2 regions of the Brevibacterium sp. UCMA 11752 genome follow, and region 1 is predicted to be linked to the other one. Evidence: predicted binding sites of a transcription regulator. Region 1 holds the regulator's gene; the other holds the start of a gene.
The links. Region 1 encodes LexA, which represses DNA repair genes until DNA is damaged. Its sites were predicted from a motif close to TCGAACANNTGTTCGA; they were not measured.
Positions count from the first base shown of each region.

Region 1 (8,073 bases):
GCCGCCATCGCCGCACACCACTGGGCAGGTCCAGCATCGCCTCTGCAATGGCGGGTAGATGTTCCCGGAGGCCAGCTGCGCATCGGAATCACCCCGAATGAGGACGGTACACGCGGCAGCGTCACCCTCTCCGGACCGGCAGTCCTGGTCGCCAGCGGCACAATCAGCTGACACACGCCAGCCGCTGAGCAACGCCTGCCGTCGATGAACTCCAGCCGTCGATGAACTCCAGCCGGTCACACGGGTGGGGCCATCAGTTGCGGTCGATGGTGAGGACCCGGTAACCCTTCGAAGATCCGGTGCGAACGACGCTGAATCCACTTCCCAGAGTCTCGATGAGCCACTTCTGGAGCGAGTCCGCACCGAGATTCTTGGACACGACGAGATCGGCACGCCCACCGGGAGCCAGCCGCGGCAGCCAGGTGGTCAGCAGCTCATGCAGTGCCTCCTTGCCAACCCTGATCGGCGGATTCGAACGGATCGCACTGAACTGCAGGTCGGGTGGGATCTCTTCGGCGGTGACGGGACGGATCGATTTCAGCCCGAGGCGCTTCGCGTTCTTGGCAGTCGCATCAAGGGATCGGGAGTTGACGTCGAGTGCCCACACTCGGACGTCCACCTCGGCGTCCTTGGCACTCAGCGCTGCGTCCAAGGAAATGGGGCCCCAGCCGCACCCCAGATCAAGGATGTCGCCCGGTTCTGGCACCGGCAGATGTCGCAGCAGAACCGCGGTTCCCAGGTCCAAACGGGTGGGGGAGAAGGTCCCCGAAACGGTCTCGACCGTGACTTCACGGCCTGCGAGGTCAAGTGTGAGCTCGCGTGTTTTGGCCTCGCTGCTGGGCGATTCGGTGAAATAGTGCTCTGACACCGTTACAGTCTAGACGGCTGTGGGAGAATTGATGGACACCTCTCTGATCTGAGAGGAAACTCTCCGCGCGGCAGCAGTGCCGCAGAGAGTGGAAGCGAACAAAGGAATGAATGACGTCCACTGACAAAGAACGTCGGGACGCGATGCTCGACCGCGTACTCGCACGAGGCGCCCAGGCACTGGGCACCAACGAATCAAACGTCGACGACGCCTCGCAGTTCGATCTGGCTGAGAGGGCCGCACTCAAACGAGTCGCCGGCCTGTCCACCGAACTCGAAGACATCACTGAGGTCGAATACCGTCAGGTCCGCCTGGAGAAGGTCGTCCTCGCAGGACTCTGGAACACGACGCAGGCCGATGCCGAGAACTCGATCAGGGAACTCGCCGCCCTCGCAGAGACCGCAGGATCAGAGGTCCTCGACGCGATCATCCAACGACGTGAGACCCCGGACCCCGGCACCTACCTCGGCAAGGGCAAGGCGGCCGAACTGGCCGAGATCGTTGCCTCCGTGGGCGCTGACACCGTGATCATCGACTCCGAACTCGCGCCCAGCCAACGACGCGGACTCGAAGACGTCATCAAGGTCAAGGTCGTCGATCGTGTAGCTCTCATTCTCGACATCTTCGCTCAGCACGCGAAGTCCCGAGAGGGCAAGGCCCAGGTCGAACTGGCTCAGCTCGAATACCTCCTGCCGCGCCTGCGCGGTTGGGGCGAGTCACTGTCCCGACAGGCGGGTGGCCGAGTTGCCGGCGGTGCCGGAATCGGTTCGCGCGGTCCCGGTGAGACGAAGATCGAACTCGACCGCCGTCGGATCAGGGCCAGAATGTCGAAGCTGCGCCGACAGATCACCGCGATGGCACCGTCGAGGGACACGAAGCGGAAGAACCGCGCCCGCAATCACATCCCCTCGGTGGCAATCGTCGGCTACACCAACGCCGGCAAGTCCTCACTGCTCAACCAGCTCACCGACGCCGAGGTGATGGTTCAGAACGCGCTCTTCGCGACCCTGGATCCGACCGTCAGACAATCCCGCACCGCTGAGGGCATCACCTTCACCTACACAGACACCGTCGGTTTCGTCCGGAACCTTCCGCACCAATTGGTCGAAGCGTTCCGGTCGACATTGGAGGAGGCCTCGGACTCGGATCTGCTTCTGCACATCGTTGATGCCTCGCACCCCGATCCGCACGGACAGATCCACGCCGTCCGGGAAGTGCTCAACGACGTCGACACGGGAGACATCCCCGAACTCCTCGTCTTCAACAAGGCCGACATCGCCGATGAAGCAGTGGTGACAGGACTCCACGCCGAGTACCCGGAAGCACGATTCGTCTCCGCCGTGACCACGGAAGGAGTCGCCGAGCTCGTCGAAACGATCGAGGCGATGCTGCCCTCGCCGAACATCGACGTCACAGTGCTCCTTCCCTATGAACGAGGCGACCTCGTGTCGAAGATCTATGCCCTGGGCACGGTCGAGCACGAAGAGCACGGTGCTGAGGGAACCGCCATGCAGGCGAAGGTTCCGGCAGACCTGGCCGCGGAACTCGCCGACTTCCGACGTCCGGACCTGGTCATCGGCGAGTGAGCACCGTCGAAGATCTGCTCGAGTCCGCCGTAGGGGCCATCGGCGGCTCGACCAGGAAAGGTCAGACAGAGATGGCCGAGGCGGTCGCCTCGTCGGTGGACAAGGGCATCCACCTCTTGGTCCAGGCCGGAACGGGCACAGGCAAATCTTTGGCGTACCTGGTCCCCGCGGCCGAGTACTCCAGTCGGACGGGTAAGCGCGTCATTGTGTCGACGGCCACCTTGGCCCTGCAGACACAGATCATCCACAGGGATCTGCCGCGACTGTTCAAGGCAGTCAAGAAGACCCTCGACCCGCTGCCGAGGGCCGCCCTGCTCAAGGGCCGACGCAACTATGTCTGCAAACACAAACTCTCCGGCGGCTATCCCGATGAGGGCGAGGGAATGCTCTTCGACCTCGGTGCCGATGCGGAGGCCGGACGGAAGCCGACCGACCGGTCGGGCCTGGGCGAGGAGATCCAGCGGATTCGGACGTGGGAGAAGACCACGGACACCGGCGATCGCGACGATCTGCTGCCGGGAGTCAGCGACAGGGCGTGGTCAGAGGTCTCTGTCAACGCCTTCGACTGCCTCGGGTCGAACTGCCCGCTGTACACCGAATGCTTCGCAGAGCTGGCCCGCAACAACGCGGCCGAGGCCGACATCGTCGTGACCAACCATGCGCTGCTGGCCATCGACGCCTTCGGCGAGAACACCGTGCTGCCCGAGCACGACGTCATCATCATCGACGAGGCTCACGAGCTCAAGGACAGGGTCACGAACGCCCTGTCCGGTCAGATCAACACCAGCATGCTCGCGGCCGCCACAAGCTCCGTGCGCAAGCACACGATCGTTCAGGACGGCGTCGTCGCGCTGCTCGATTCAGCGGCTGCGGCACTCGAACGAGCTCAAAGCGGTGTCGGCGAAGGTCTGATCATGAACATGAGCGAGGCACTGTCCCTTGCGCTGGCGCAGATTCGTGACTCCACTCGCCAGATCATCAACGACATCGGCGGCAAGACAGAAGACTCCGACGCCGGCCGCCAGATGGCCAAGGCCCGCTGCCAGGAGATCTTCGAACTCGCCGAGCGCTTCTGCTCCCCGGGCAAGAACGACGTCGTGTGGCTGTCTCGAAGCACCTTCCGCGAGCGCGAGACCACAAACCTCGTAGTCGCGCCGTTGAGTGTTGCCGGCACCATGCGGTCAGGGATCTTCGAAGAGTCAACGGTGGTGGCCACCTCGGCGACTCTGTCACTGGGTGGCAACTTCGACGCGGTCGCAGCGTCGCTGGGACTGTTCGGTCCCGACGCACCCAAATGGGACAGCCTCGACGTCGGATCACCGTTCGACTACGGCAAGCAGAGCATCCTCTACGTCGCAGCGCACCTGCCGCGCCCGGGTCGCAGCGGCCTGAGCGAACAGGCACTGGATGAGCTTGAGGCACTGGTCACCGCTTCGAAGGGCGGTGCGCTGGGACTGTTCTCCTCGCGAGCGGCTGCGAATGCCGCAGCCGAACACCTGAGGACGAAATTGGACCTTCCGATCCTTCTCCAGGGCGATGACGGACTGCCGTCTCTCGTCTCTCAGTTCACTGCAGACGACCAGGCCTGCCTGTTCGGCACCATGTCACTGTGGCAGGGAGTGGACGTACCGGGCCGGACCAATCGCCTCGTCATCATCGACAGGCTTCCGTTCCCCCGGCCCGATGACCCACTGATGCAGGCAAGGTCGAGAGACGCCGACGATCGGGGCGTCAACGGCTTCATGGCCGTCAGCGCCACTCATGCCGCACTGCGCCTGGCCCAGGGTGCGGGCCGTCTCATCCGGTCGACCTCGGACAGGGGAGTGGTCGCGGTCCTCGACTCGCGCCTGCGCTCGGCTCGGTACGGCGGCTATCTGGTGAACTCGATGCCGACGATGTGGCCGACGACGGATTCGGCACTCGTGAAGAGCAGCCTGGGACGTCTGGCAGCAACGGAGAAATGACCGGAGTCTGACACGCGCTGAGCCCCGTCCGACAGCACTCGGCCCCGTCCGATAGCACTCCGCCTCATCGAACAGCACTGTGCCCCGTCCGAGATCGGACGGGGCACAGTGCGTTGGAAATTCAGCGGTCGGAAGACCTGAGGGCCATCAGACTCAGGCGATCATGTCAGAGGCGGCGAACGACCGAGACGACGAGACCCATGATCTGGGCGTAGGTGCCGTCGATCGGTTCGTAGTCCTTGTTGTGGGGGAGCAGCCACTGCTGCCCGGCCTTGCGCTTGAGGGTCTTCACGGTTGCTTCGCCATCGAGCAGCGCCGCGACGATCTGACCGTTGTCGGCGGTGTGCTGTTTGCGCACGACCACCCAGTCATCGTGACAGATGGCTGCCTCGATCATCGAGTCACCGACGACCTTGAGCAGGAACATGTCACCCGAGCCCACGACCTGCGTCGGCAGAGAGAAGACGTCGTCGATCTCCTGTTCGGCCAGAATGGGCCCGCCCGCGGCGATGCGACCGACGACAGGAACCTGGACGGTGTTGTTGGCCAGCTCCTCGTACTTGGCGCGCTCAGCTTCTTCCTCTTCGAAGGGATTGACGACTTCGATGGCACGCGGGCGCTTCGGGTCTCGGCGGACATAGCCGAGGCGTTCGAGCTGAGAGAGTTGGTGGGCCACGCTGGAGAGTGAGGCGAGTCCGGCCGCTTTGCCGATCTCACGCATGCTCGGCGGGTAGCCGTTGGTGACGACTGCGCGTTCGATGGTCTCGAGGACCAACCGCTGTCGCGGGGTCAGACGAAAATCGCCCTCGCCGGTGGAGCCTTCCGGAATCGAGACGTCCTCGTCATCGCTGCGGGCGGCCGCGATCTCGCTGGCGACGTCCTCATTGCGGGGACGGCCCCTGCCTCGTTTGTTCTGAACCATTGCTCGTTCCCCTTCGTTCTATTCCCGCCGACCTCACCGCTGGATCCTCACGTCGAGAATTCTCGTGTCAGTGCCGCCTGAGATGGTTCTTTCAGATCAATCAACAACGCTGGTTCTCTCTCATTGTCGCATAAATGTTCGAGTTGGACTGGACATATGTTCGATTGGCATGTTGAATAGAACAGACGTTCTACCTATTACGGGTGGAATCGTACGAAGGGAAGAGGTTAAGCGATGTCTGCACAGAACCAGGAACTGCGTTTCACCACTCGTGGACGCCAGGCGATGCGCCTGCTTCGGACCATGGTGTGCGCTCTCGTCATCATCGGCGGAGCATTCTTCGTCGCCACGCAGTCGTTCTCGGCCGCCGCCGGAGCAGAGACCGAAGACATCGGCATCGACACCGAGGCGGTCGTCGTCGGCGAAGGCGAGTCGCTGTGGGCCGTCGCGTCGAACCTCGGAATCGAACGCGACACTCGCGATGTCGTTTCCGAGATCGTGGAGATCAACCATCTGTCCTCGCCTGTGGTGCACCCGGGTCAGACCCTGGATGTGCCCCAACGCTAGACTGATGCGGTGGGAAATAACGAGTCTTTGCCAGTGCGTTCGGACCTAGTCGGCCTCAAGCCCTACGGGGCTCCGCACCTGGATGTGCCGGTGCAGCTGAACGTCAACGAGAACGCCTATCCGATTCCGGACGTGGTCGTCGAAAGCATGCGGTCGGCCGTCGACGATCACTTCGCCGGGCTCAACCGCTACCCCGACCGTGAGTTCGAGGAGCTGCGCGAACATCTGGTCACCTACCTGCACGGAGTCAACGACCGAGCCGGTCAGACCGTCGGACTCAGCCCCGACATGATCTGGGCGGCGAACGGATCGAACGAGGTCCTCTCCCATATCGTGCAGGCATTCGGAGGACCGGGTCGCACGGTCCTCGGGTTCACTCCCAGCTACTCCATGCACCCACTGATCACCACGGGTACCGGTGCCACCTGGCAGTCATCGGCGCGCAAGGATGACTTCACCCTTGATGCAGAGACCGTCGGCGCCGAGGTTGCTGAAGCCGATCCAGACATCGTCTTCCTGTGCACACCGAATAATCCGACAGGAACATCGATCGGTCTCGACGTCATCGAAGCGGCGTACGACAACTGCTCGGGCATCGTCATCGTCGATGAGGCCTACGCCGAATTCTCCAGGCCCGCACAAGCCTCGGCGATGACGCTTCTGGAAGGTCGTCCCCGTCTGGTCGTATCGCGGACGATGAGCAAGGCCTTCGCCTGCGCAGGGCTGCGCCTAGGGTATGCGATCGCGGCCCCGGATCTCATTGACGTCCTGCGCCTGGTGCGTCTGCCCTACCACCTCTCGGAAATCACTCAGGTGCTGGCCTGCACCGCTTTGGAACACGCAGACGTCCTCCTGGAGAACGTGGACCGGCTCATCGACGCTCGCGACCGAATCTCGGACCACCTGAGCAACGTCGGGATCAGTGTCTATCCCAGCGATTCGAACTTCGTCCTCTTCGGCAACATCGCCTCACCACATGAACTGTGGCAGAAGCTCCTGGACCGCGGAATTCTCATCCGTGACATCGGCATCGACCACCATGCTCGGGTCAATGCAGGCACAGACGAGGAGACCACCGCGTTCCTCACCGCAGTCGACGAGATCCTGTCCGAAGACCCCGGTATTCTGCTGGAATCGAACTGAGATCCCGGCCTTGAGATGCGCACGCTGAGTCGCACCACTTCGCTCGAGTCAGGGGACAATGGTCCTCAGACGGCCCCCACCCTTCCTACGAAAGGCCATTCATGAGGCAGGCACAACGCTCCCGTACGACCTCGGAATCTTCGGTCACCGTTTCCATCAACCTCGACGGAACCGGCCAGTCCGACATTTCGACGAGTGTTCCCTTCTTCGACCACATGCTCACAGCACTGTCGAAGCACTCACTTATCGACATGGAGATCAAGGCCGACGGCGATACGCACATCGACGTCCACCACACGGTTGAGGACACCTCAATCGTCCTGGGCCAGGCATTGAGCGAAGCACTGGGCGACAAGTCCGGCATCCGCCGCTACGGGCTGGCCGCCGTTCCATTGGACGAGGCTCTGGCCCGCTGCGTCGTCGACGTGGCCGGTCGCCCGTACTTCGTGCACGAAGGAGAACCCGAGGGTCAGCAATACCACCTCATCGGCGGACACTTCACGGGATCGATGACCTCGCACTCCCTCGAATCCATTGCTTTCCATGCCGGTCTCACCGTGCACCTCGACCTGCTGCGCGGCCGGGATCCGCACCACATCGCCGAAGCCGAGTTCAAAGCCTTCGCCCGCGCTCTGCGGGAGGCAGTCGAGCCCGATGAGCGCAACAGCTCGGTACCCAGCACCAAGGGAGTCCTGTGAGCACCACCGTCGTCGTGACTCCGTTCGGAGTCGCCGAGCAGCTGGCCGCAGCCTGCGTGCTGTCGAACATCAAGGGGACAATCGTTCCCATCGGTGATTTCACCGGAATCGTCTTGGCCGACACGGATGTCCAGACAGGCAACGAGGCGGCCGCGGCGATCTCGAAACTCTCCGGCAAGCACGAGGTCCTCCTCCTGGCCCGCAGTGAGGAGCAGATCGACGCCGGTCACTACCGCCACGGTGCCCGCGAATCGGATGTTCCGGCAGGTCTGGCGCTGAAGAACCTTCCAGACGTCCTCGAGCAGCTCCTGCTCGAAATCGTGTC
Region 1 is NZ_JACBOS010000003.1:2,341,768-2,349,840, forward strand. It holds gene dapF (diaminopimelate epimerase) at 1-171, shown strand, start outside; gene HU144_RS10505 (class I SAM-dependent methyltransferase) at 254-868, opposite strand; gene hflX (GTPase HflX) at 979-2,454, shown strand; gene HU144_RS10515 (ATP-dependent DNA helicase) at 2,451-4,418, shown strand; gene lexA (transcriptional repressor LexA) at 4,585-5,340, opposite strand; gene HU144_RS10525 (LysM peptidoglycan-binding domain-containing protein) at 5,575-5,907, shown strand; gene HU144_RS10530 (histidinol-phosphate transaminase) at 5,917-7,050, shown strand; gene hisB (imidazoleglycerol-phosphate dehydratase HisB) at 7,152-7,748, shown strand; gene HU144_RS10540 (hypothetical protein) at 7,745-8,073, shown strand, end outside.

Region 2 (8,073 bases), 330 kb from region 1:
GCCGATCTCAGCCAAGATCGTGGCCACGGCCACGGGGTGTGTGATGTAGTCATCACCCGACCTGCGGGTCTGACCTCGGTGAGCCTGCTCTGCGACCTGATAGGCCCGCACCACCAGGTCGATGTCGGCCTTCGGGTGATTGGACTGCAGAGCCCTGATCATCGGACCGAGAACACGTGGGTAGCCAGGGTTGTTCTGGGCCCTGGCCGCCCACCAAGCTAAGCGGGAGATGCCTCGCGGACGGCGCGAATCGGCGGAAGAAGCCATGACATCCCCTTTCTGCTCAGACCTCGGCGTGAATCACCGGTGGAACATCTTCTGCTCCATTCTTCAAGCGTAGTTCACGCACTGCCTCTTCCTGTTCCTTGACCGCGGGTTCATTTGCCCGCAGGAGGGCATAAAGGGGGCTGGCGACGAACAACGTCGAAGCTGCTGCCACAATCGTACCGATGAACAGCGACAGTGAGATGTCGACCAGAGTTCCCGCGCCGAGCAGGAAGACACCGATGAACAGAATCGATGCGATCGGAAGCACCGACACAACAGAAGTATTGATCGAACGAACCGTTGTCTGATTGACGCCGAGGTTGACCAACTCGGAGAATTTCAGATTGCGTTTGTCCTTGAACCGAGTCGTATTCTCTCTGATCTTATCGAAGACCACCACAGTGTCGTAGAGCGAAAAGCTCAAGACAGTGAGGAAGCCGATCACCGCCTCAGGGGTGATCTCGAATCCTGTCGCGGAATAGATGCCCGTCGTGATGATCATGACGACCAACAGCCCGACGATCGCCGCCAGCGACATCTTCCACGTCCGGAAGTACAGCGCCATGACGATCATTGCGATGCCGACGAAGATGACAAGAGCGCGAATCATCTTCTCTGTCACGTCTTGGCCCCACTCGGGGCCGACGAACGTGGATGTGACGTCTTCTGCCTTGACGTCGTATCCGCTCACAAGAGCGTCACGGACTTCCTGCATCTCGTCATCGCTGAGCTGGTTCGTCTCGATCTTCACAGCTGTATCGCTCGTAGGAGTCAGACGTGGTTCGGAATTGTCCACGATTCCAGCGACGATGTCTTCGCCCTTGGCCGGCGCGGTGTCCGAGACGTGGTCGACCTGGAACTGCGATCCGCCCTTGAAGGCAATACCGAAGTTGAATCCTGCGATCAATGGGACGAGCAATGACAGAAGAACCAGAGCGCCGGTGATCAGCAGCCAGAGTTTGGCCTTCCCGACGAAGGGAATTGATGACTCACCGTTGTGGAGCCGGTTGCCCCAGGCAAAGAACCGTTTCACTTGTCTGCCTCCTTGCCATTGTCGGCAGAATCTTCGGCGGCCTTCTTCGCAGCCGCCTTCCGCTCTGCGATCGTGCCACCAGTTCGTGCCGAGTTCGTCGCAGACGTGGTCTTCTTCTTCGACTTCTTCTCGGTGGTTTCATCGGCTGGCTCTGTGGAGTCAGAGCCTTCGTCGGAATCAGATACTTCCTCAGAATCGGTGGACCGAGACTTCTTCGACCGTTTGGTCGTCGTCGTGCCACGAGACTGGCTGGATGATTCGGATCCGGTACCGGACTTCGACCTCGACGATGCAGACGAGGATTCAGACGACGAGGATGTCGACTCGAGAGTCGACTCCTCGACCGAATCCGCCTCGGCGTCGGAGGACATTCCTGCCTTCCGGTTTCGAGCCTTCTCCCGTCGGCGTGCCTCCGGCGACTTCTCGTCGTCGTCGATGCTGAGGTTGAGCGCCCCGCGATAGGCGGCGGGCTTGACACCCAACAGCCGCGGATCCATACCGGACATCGGATGGCCCTGACCGAAGAACTTGGTGCGTGCCAGCACTTCCAACATGGGATGCGTGAACAGGAAGACGATGAGCACGTCAATGATCACCGTCAGGCCCAGGGTGAAGGCGAACCCACGCACAGAACCGACAGCCAGGATGTAGAGGATGACAGCGGCGAGCATGTTCACGGCCTTGGACGCCCAGATGGTGCGTTTGGCACGATCCCAACCCACTTCGACCGCCGAGAGCAGATTTCTGCCGCTGCGCAATTCGTCTCTGACTCGTTCGAAGTAGACGATGAACGAGTCCGCCGCCATGCCGATGCCGATGATGATACCGGCGACACCTGCCAGAGACAGTCGATAACCGTATCTCCACGAAGCCAGAAGCAGCAGGAGATAAGTCAGCACGCCGGCGACAACAAGACTCGAGACCGTGACGAGGCCGAGCACTCGGTACTGCAGGAGTGAATAGATGACAACGAGGATGAGTCCGACGAGACCGGTGAGCAGGCCGATATTGAGGTAGTTGGACCCCAAAGTCGGCGAAATCTGATCCTCGCTTTGGACCTGGAAACTCAACGGCAGAGAGCCGTTCTTGAGCTGGTCGGCCAGGGTCTGTGCCTCGTCGAGGGTGAAGTTACCCGTGATCTGAGCATTGCCGTCAGTGATCGCTACGTCCGATGACGGTGCCGAAAGCACGTTTCCGTCAAGAGCGATGGCAAACTGGTTGTACGGCTGCTGTTTGCCGGTGATGTCCGAAGTGATCTGCTTGAAGATCTCACGCCCGACGCCGTCGAACTTGAGATTCACCGCAGGTTGGTTGGTCTGGACTCCGTTGGCGCCGGCCTTATAACCGGCGCTGGCATCCGCGAGGTGTTCGCCCGAGAGTTCAACGGGGCCCAGAATGTACTTGGCCTCTCCATCCTTGCCACAGGCGACAACCGGTTCATCGGCGGGCTGCTGCTGTCCACCGGTCCGATTCTTCGGATCGGTGCAGTCGAGCTCCGAGTACTTCTTGATGATGGACTCGGTCTGCCACTTGTCGACGTCCTTCTCAGGGTCGAAGAGCGGTCGCGGCGTCGAATCAGTGACCTTCGTGTCGTCGCCCTTGCCGGACCCGCTCGCTTCGGTCGCCTTTTGGCCGCTCTTGTCTCCGGATTTCTCAGCGTCCTTGCCTGCCGGTCCGGGAACGTTGCCACCGGCGTTGGCGACATCGCCGCCGCCGGCCTTGGCAACATCGCCACCACCAGTCTTGGCAACTTCGCCGCCACCTGCAGGCGCATCCCCGCTGTCCTGGCCCTGTGCTCCAGCGCCGCCCTGGCCGCTGCCGTCGCCCTGTGCACCGGCATCCGCCTGTGCACCGGCACCGGTGAGATCTTCGAGCCGCTTCTTCTCCTCGTCGGTGAGTCCTTCGGAGGGGTCCTGCTGCTCTCCCCCGCCGCTCTTCTCCTGTTCCTTCTGGATATCCTCCTGGGAACGAGGATCACCGACGAGTGCGACTCGACGGAAGACGAGCTGCGCGGAAGAACGGACCAGGTTGCGTGTCTCCTCGTCCGGGTTGCCCGGCAGGTTCACAATGATGTTGCGATCGCCTTGGGTCGTGATCTCGGCTTCAGAGACACCGGTCGAGTCCACACGCTGTCGAATGATCGACACAGCTTGGTCAAGCTGCTCCTTGCTGATGTCCGTGTCCTCTGAAACCTGGGGCTCCAGGATGATCGAGGTTCCGCCCTCGAGGTCGAGTGCGAGCTTCGGGGTGGTCGTGGCATCTGACCATACGACACCGCCGGCAATGATGCCGAGGAGCAGTGCAGCGATGATCGACAGCCACACGAAGCGCAAACCAGGACGTGGCTTTTCTTCAATATCGGACACGTTTCAGCTTTCGATTGAGTGCAGTGAGCGAAGTCAGTTCTTCTTGTTGTTCTCAGGATCGGAAGAATCGGTGCCTGATGTGCCAGCATCGGTGTCACCGGAACCATCCACGACGTCGTCGGCACGCTCAGACCCGGGAGCATCGTCGCCGATGACGGAGTCTGCATCGTCGGCCTTGGGCTGATCAGCATCCATGTTCAGTCCGGTGTCGGAGTCAACCACGTCGTCTGCTGGAAGGTCCGCATCCTTATCGGTGTTCTCGGCCCGCTTACGCTCATTCATAGCGTCGAGTTCTGCGTCGGTGATCGCCGGGGTATCCGTGCTCTCAGCGTCTTCGGCAACGTCGGCAGATCCTGCAACAGCACCGCCGGTGGCAGCACCTTCGGTTTCAGGGTTATTGATCTGGCCGATTGCCTGACGGTGAACGCGCAGTACGGTGCCGGGGCCCGACTCGAGGGTGACCTGGTTGTTTTCATCGTCGATGGACAGGACCGTGCCGAAGACGCCGAACGTCGTCATCACGGTAGCCCCGGGGACGAGTCCCGTCTTGATCTGCTCTGCACGCGCCTTCTGCTTACGCCGAGAATTGAATAGGAAAAAAATAAGCAACGCTGCAAGCGCGAGAGGGATCAATAAATCCACAGGTATCTACCTTTCATAAGAACGAACCAGTCCACTACCTTAGTTCGTACTCAGTACTCAAGGCGAACTCAATTGCCGGGATCAGAACTCATAGTTTGCTGGGATCTGCATCCCAAGGTGCTTCCACGCTGCTGACGTCGCAACTCGACCGCGCGGAGTGCGGCTGATGAGTCCTTCTCGCACAAGGTAGGGTTCCGATACGGTTTCAACGGTGTCGGCCTCTTCTCCGACCGAAACAGCGATGGTTCCAAGGCCGACCGGCCCCCCGGCGAAACGTCTGCACAGAACCTGCAGCACCGAACGGTCAAGACGATCCAGTCCGAGTTCGTCGACTTCGTAGACCTTGAGTGCTGTGAGCGCTGCGGCCTCATCGATGATGCCGGTTCCGCGTACCTGCGCCCAGTCTCTGACTCTTCGCAGGAGGCGGTTGGCAACTCGAGGAGTGCCGCGAGACCGGGTTGAGATCTCCTTCAGACCTGCAAGGTCTGCTTCGATTCCGAGCATGTGGGCTGACCGCTTCAGCACGGTCAGGAGATCATCGCTTGAGTAGAAGTCCAGGAGTCCGGTGAATCCGAACCGATCGCGCAGAGGTGCGGGCAGCAGACCGGAGCGAGTCGTAGCCCCGACCATCGTGAACTGGGGCAGGTCGAGCGGAATCGCTGTGGCGCCGGGGCCTTTGCCGACGATGACATCGACACGGAAGTCTTCCATCGCGACATAGAGCATCTCTTCTGCGGCGCGAGCCATCCGATGGATTTCGTCGATGAAGAGGACTTCGCCTTCCTCCAAGGATGAGAGGATCGCCGCGAGATCTCCTGCATGCTGAACTGCCGGCCCGGAGGTGACGCGCAGACTCGTCTGCATCTCATGCGCGATGATCATCGCCAGCGTCGTCTTCCCCAGGCCGGGAGGCCCCGAGAGCAGCACGTGGTCGGGGGCCCTGTTCCGTGCTTTCGCAGCATCGAGCACGAGGGACAGCTGTTCACGGACCTGAGGTTGGCCGATGAAGTCCTGCAGTCCCTTGGGACGAAGCGCTGCTTCCGCATCGCGTTCGGCGGTCTCCGCGCGCCCCGAGACCAAACGCTCCTCTTCTGCGCCGGTCAGCTCCTGATCACCGAATTCCATTTCGTAGGAGCTGGTTCCACCGTCGTAGGAGGTCTCACCACTGTCGTAGGAGCTGGTCACTTCCTTGCACCCAGAACCTTGAGTGAGGCCTTCAGAAGCGCCGAGGTGCCCGCATTCTGGCCGAGATCATTGACCACTTCCTGCACGACGTCTGCGGCCTGTGCTTCTTTCCAGCCAAGACCGACCAGGGCGTCAACGACCTGCTGATTAGCACCGCCGAACGACAGTTGTGGCCCTGGCTCCGATGCGGAGAGCTTCGGCAGTTTGTTCTCGAGTTCGAGGATGATTCGGGAGGCGCCTTTTTTGCCGATTCCTGGTACGCGAGTCAGCGCGTTGGCGTCCTGATTCGAGATCGCGGCTGCCAGTTCGCCCGGTCCCATCACCGACAGGATCGCCATGGCCAGGCGGGGACCGATTCCGGAGATCGACAGCAGCACTTCGAACGTGTGGTTCTCGTCTTCTGTTCCGAAGCCGAAGAGAGTCATGGAGTCTTCACGCACAACCAGGGTGGTCACGAGTTCGATATCTGCACCATGCCGTGTGCTTGAAAGGGTATCCGGCGTGACGTTGACTCTGCGTCCGACACCATAGGTGAGAATGACGAGGTGGTCAGCTGCGATGCGATGGACCGTACCGCTGAGGAAACTGATCACGGCCTGCCTTTCGAGTGGGAACACATGTACGAATCCAGGCTATCAGTTAGTCTCTGAGTACCTGACTCGACATACCGACGATACCAAGGCTCCGGCCAGTTGCGGACAGCCCGGAAGACATCACCAGCGCATCATTGCGGTGGAATTTCTGTCCCGTCGGACAGCCCGTCGATGATCTCCTGTGCGACGAACCTGGAGTGCAGGATCGGGCGCCGCTCGACATCAATGCTCGGTGGCGGGATCCATGCAGGTCGACCGTCGTGAAGCATTCGGGCATACCAGTCCGATTTGTCGATCAGGTGGTGATGCAGTCCGCATGCCAACGTGAGGTTGTTGATGTCGGTCCTGCCCTCGTCAGCCCACGGCACAATGTGGTGCGCATCGCACCATCCAGGCGGTGCATCACATCCGGGGAATGTGCAGCCTTGGTCTCTGGCTGCGAGAACTGCCACCTGTCTGTTCGTGGCATACCGAGCCTCGGTGGCGATTTCCATCGTTTTGGCTTTGTCCGACATGAGGTGGAAGAAGACTGATCCGTTCAAACCTTCGCTGGCCGCCGTTGATATCGGAAATTCGGCTTCGCACCCTGTGATCGAGCGTCCCTTTCCGGTCGCGATGTCTTCGGCCTTCGCGGTGACGACCAAGGCGAATGGTGAACCGCGCCCTATTCGCTCCATCTCGACGCGGGAGATCATTGTTGCGAATCGTTCGTAGATTCGATTGCGCACTGTTCCTTGACTCGCGCTCGTGTCGACCAGCGTTCCGTCTTCACTGACACCGAAGCTCGAGAACCCAGAAGCCGCCGAATCGGAAGCGCCTGTATCGTCAATCCAGTCCGGGCGGTCCTCTGGCAGATTAGGGCGGTCCCCTGGCAGATCATGGGGCAACGGCGCGTCCGAGACATCCCCGGCCAGAACCGCTCGAAAGATGTCGAACTCAGGCTCGGCAGGCTCTTCGTCTTTCACAGTCGAGTGTGTGCCACCTGTGGTGCGGGTGCCATCATGAGTTTGCAGAGTTTCCGTCGAACCCGGTGCGCTCTGCGCGTTTTCCGACTTGCCACCCGGCAGAATACGCGAGGCCAGCAGTCCGTTGAGGATTCCTCCTGAGACCGAGTCCAGGAGGCCTCTGAGATCCCAGTCGCCGTCATCCCGGGCTCGCACATTCACGTAACAGCGCGAGCGATCCCGTGGAAGCTTCGGCTCTTCTCCGTCGGGATCAATCCGGTCCAGAATCGAACCGAAGATCGTTTTCAAGTCTGCGACTCGGACACGTGGTGCCTTCTCCACGAGGTCCGCTTCGACTTTGTCGCGAACAGTGGAGGAAACCCAGATCGGCAGCTTGGAGAGACAGTCATTGATCGCCGTGGCCTGACCAGCCGAGAGCACTCCCGAGTGCAAAGCCTCGGCAACGATCGGGTTGACGGGCTCTCTGGCCTGTCCCGTCATGTAGGCGCGGCCGCCAAGGTTCTTGGCAAGCTCGGCACGTCGGTTGGCCTCATAGCCGGTCAGGTTCAACCGGTTCTGGACCAGCGCCTTCGTCGTCTTCGCCCCGTAGTCGGTAGGCGTCCCGCACCTTTCATAGACTGACAGAGCAACAGCAGACATCGCTTCGAGAATGCGAGTGGCGGTTTCGATCCCGTTGACGACCGTCATAGCGTGATCAGGTCCAAGGGGGCGTTCGAATCTCGCCAGTTCGTCTTTGAGGACGCTGAGTTCACCGATGCTGCGGGTCAGCTCAGGGGCAAGTCGGTCGAGGTCGCGCCATTCGAGATCCGACAGAAGTGGATGCGGCAGGACGACAGTCGAATCACCGTCGTCCGCGGTCGAGGGCTGGTCGGTGCCACCGCCATCACTATGCGTTCCAGCATCGGAGTTGGATGGCTCCGCGTCGACGAGAGCCCCAGACATCCGAGCATCTGCTTCGGAATCACCGAGAAGAACCTGCTCATCACAATGGGCGCCCTCGTCACCGTGCCGGTCAGAATCGT
Region 2 is NZ_JACBOS010000003.1:2,673,065-2,681,137, reverse strand. It holds gene HU144_RS11895 (RelA/SpoT family protein) at 1-267, opposite strand, end outside; gene secF (protein translocase subunit SecF) at 284-1,300, opposite strand; gene secD (protein translocase subunit SecD) at 1,297-3,666, opposite strand; gene HU144_RS11880 (preprotein translocase subunit YajC) at 3,700-4,308, opposite strand; gene ruvB (Holliday junction branch migration DNA helicase RuvB) at 4,390-5,433, opposite strand; gene ruvA (Holliday junction branch migration protein RuvA) at 5,490-6,086, opposite strand; gene HU144_RS11865 (HNH endonuclease signature motif containing protein) at 6,218-8,073, opposite strand, start outside.
Region 2: the regulator LexA is predicted to act here: its motif matches at 6,103-6,118, upstream of ruvA (Holliday junction branch migration protein RuvA).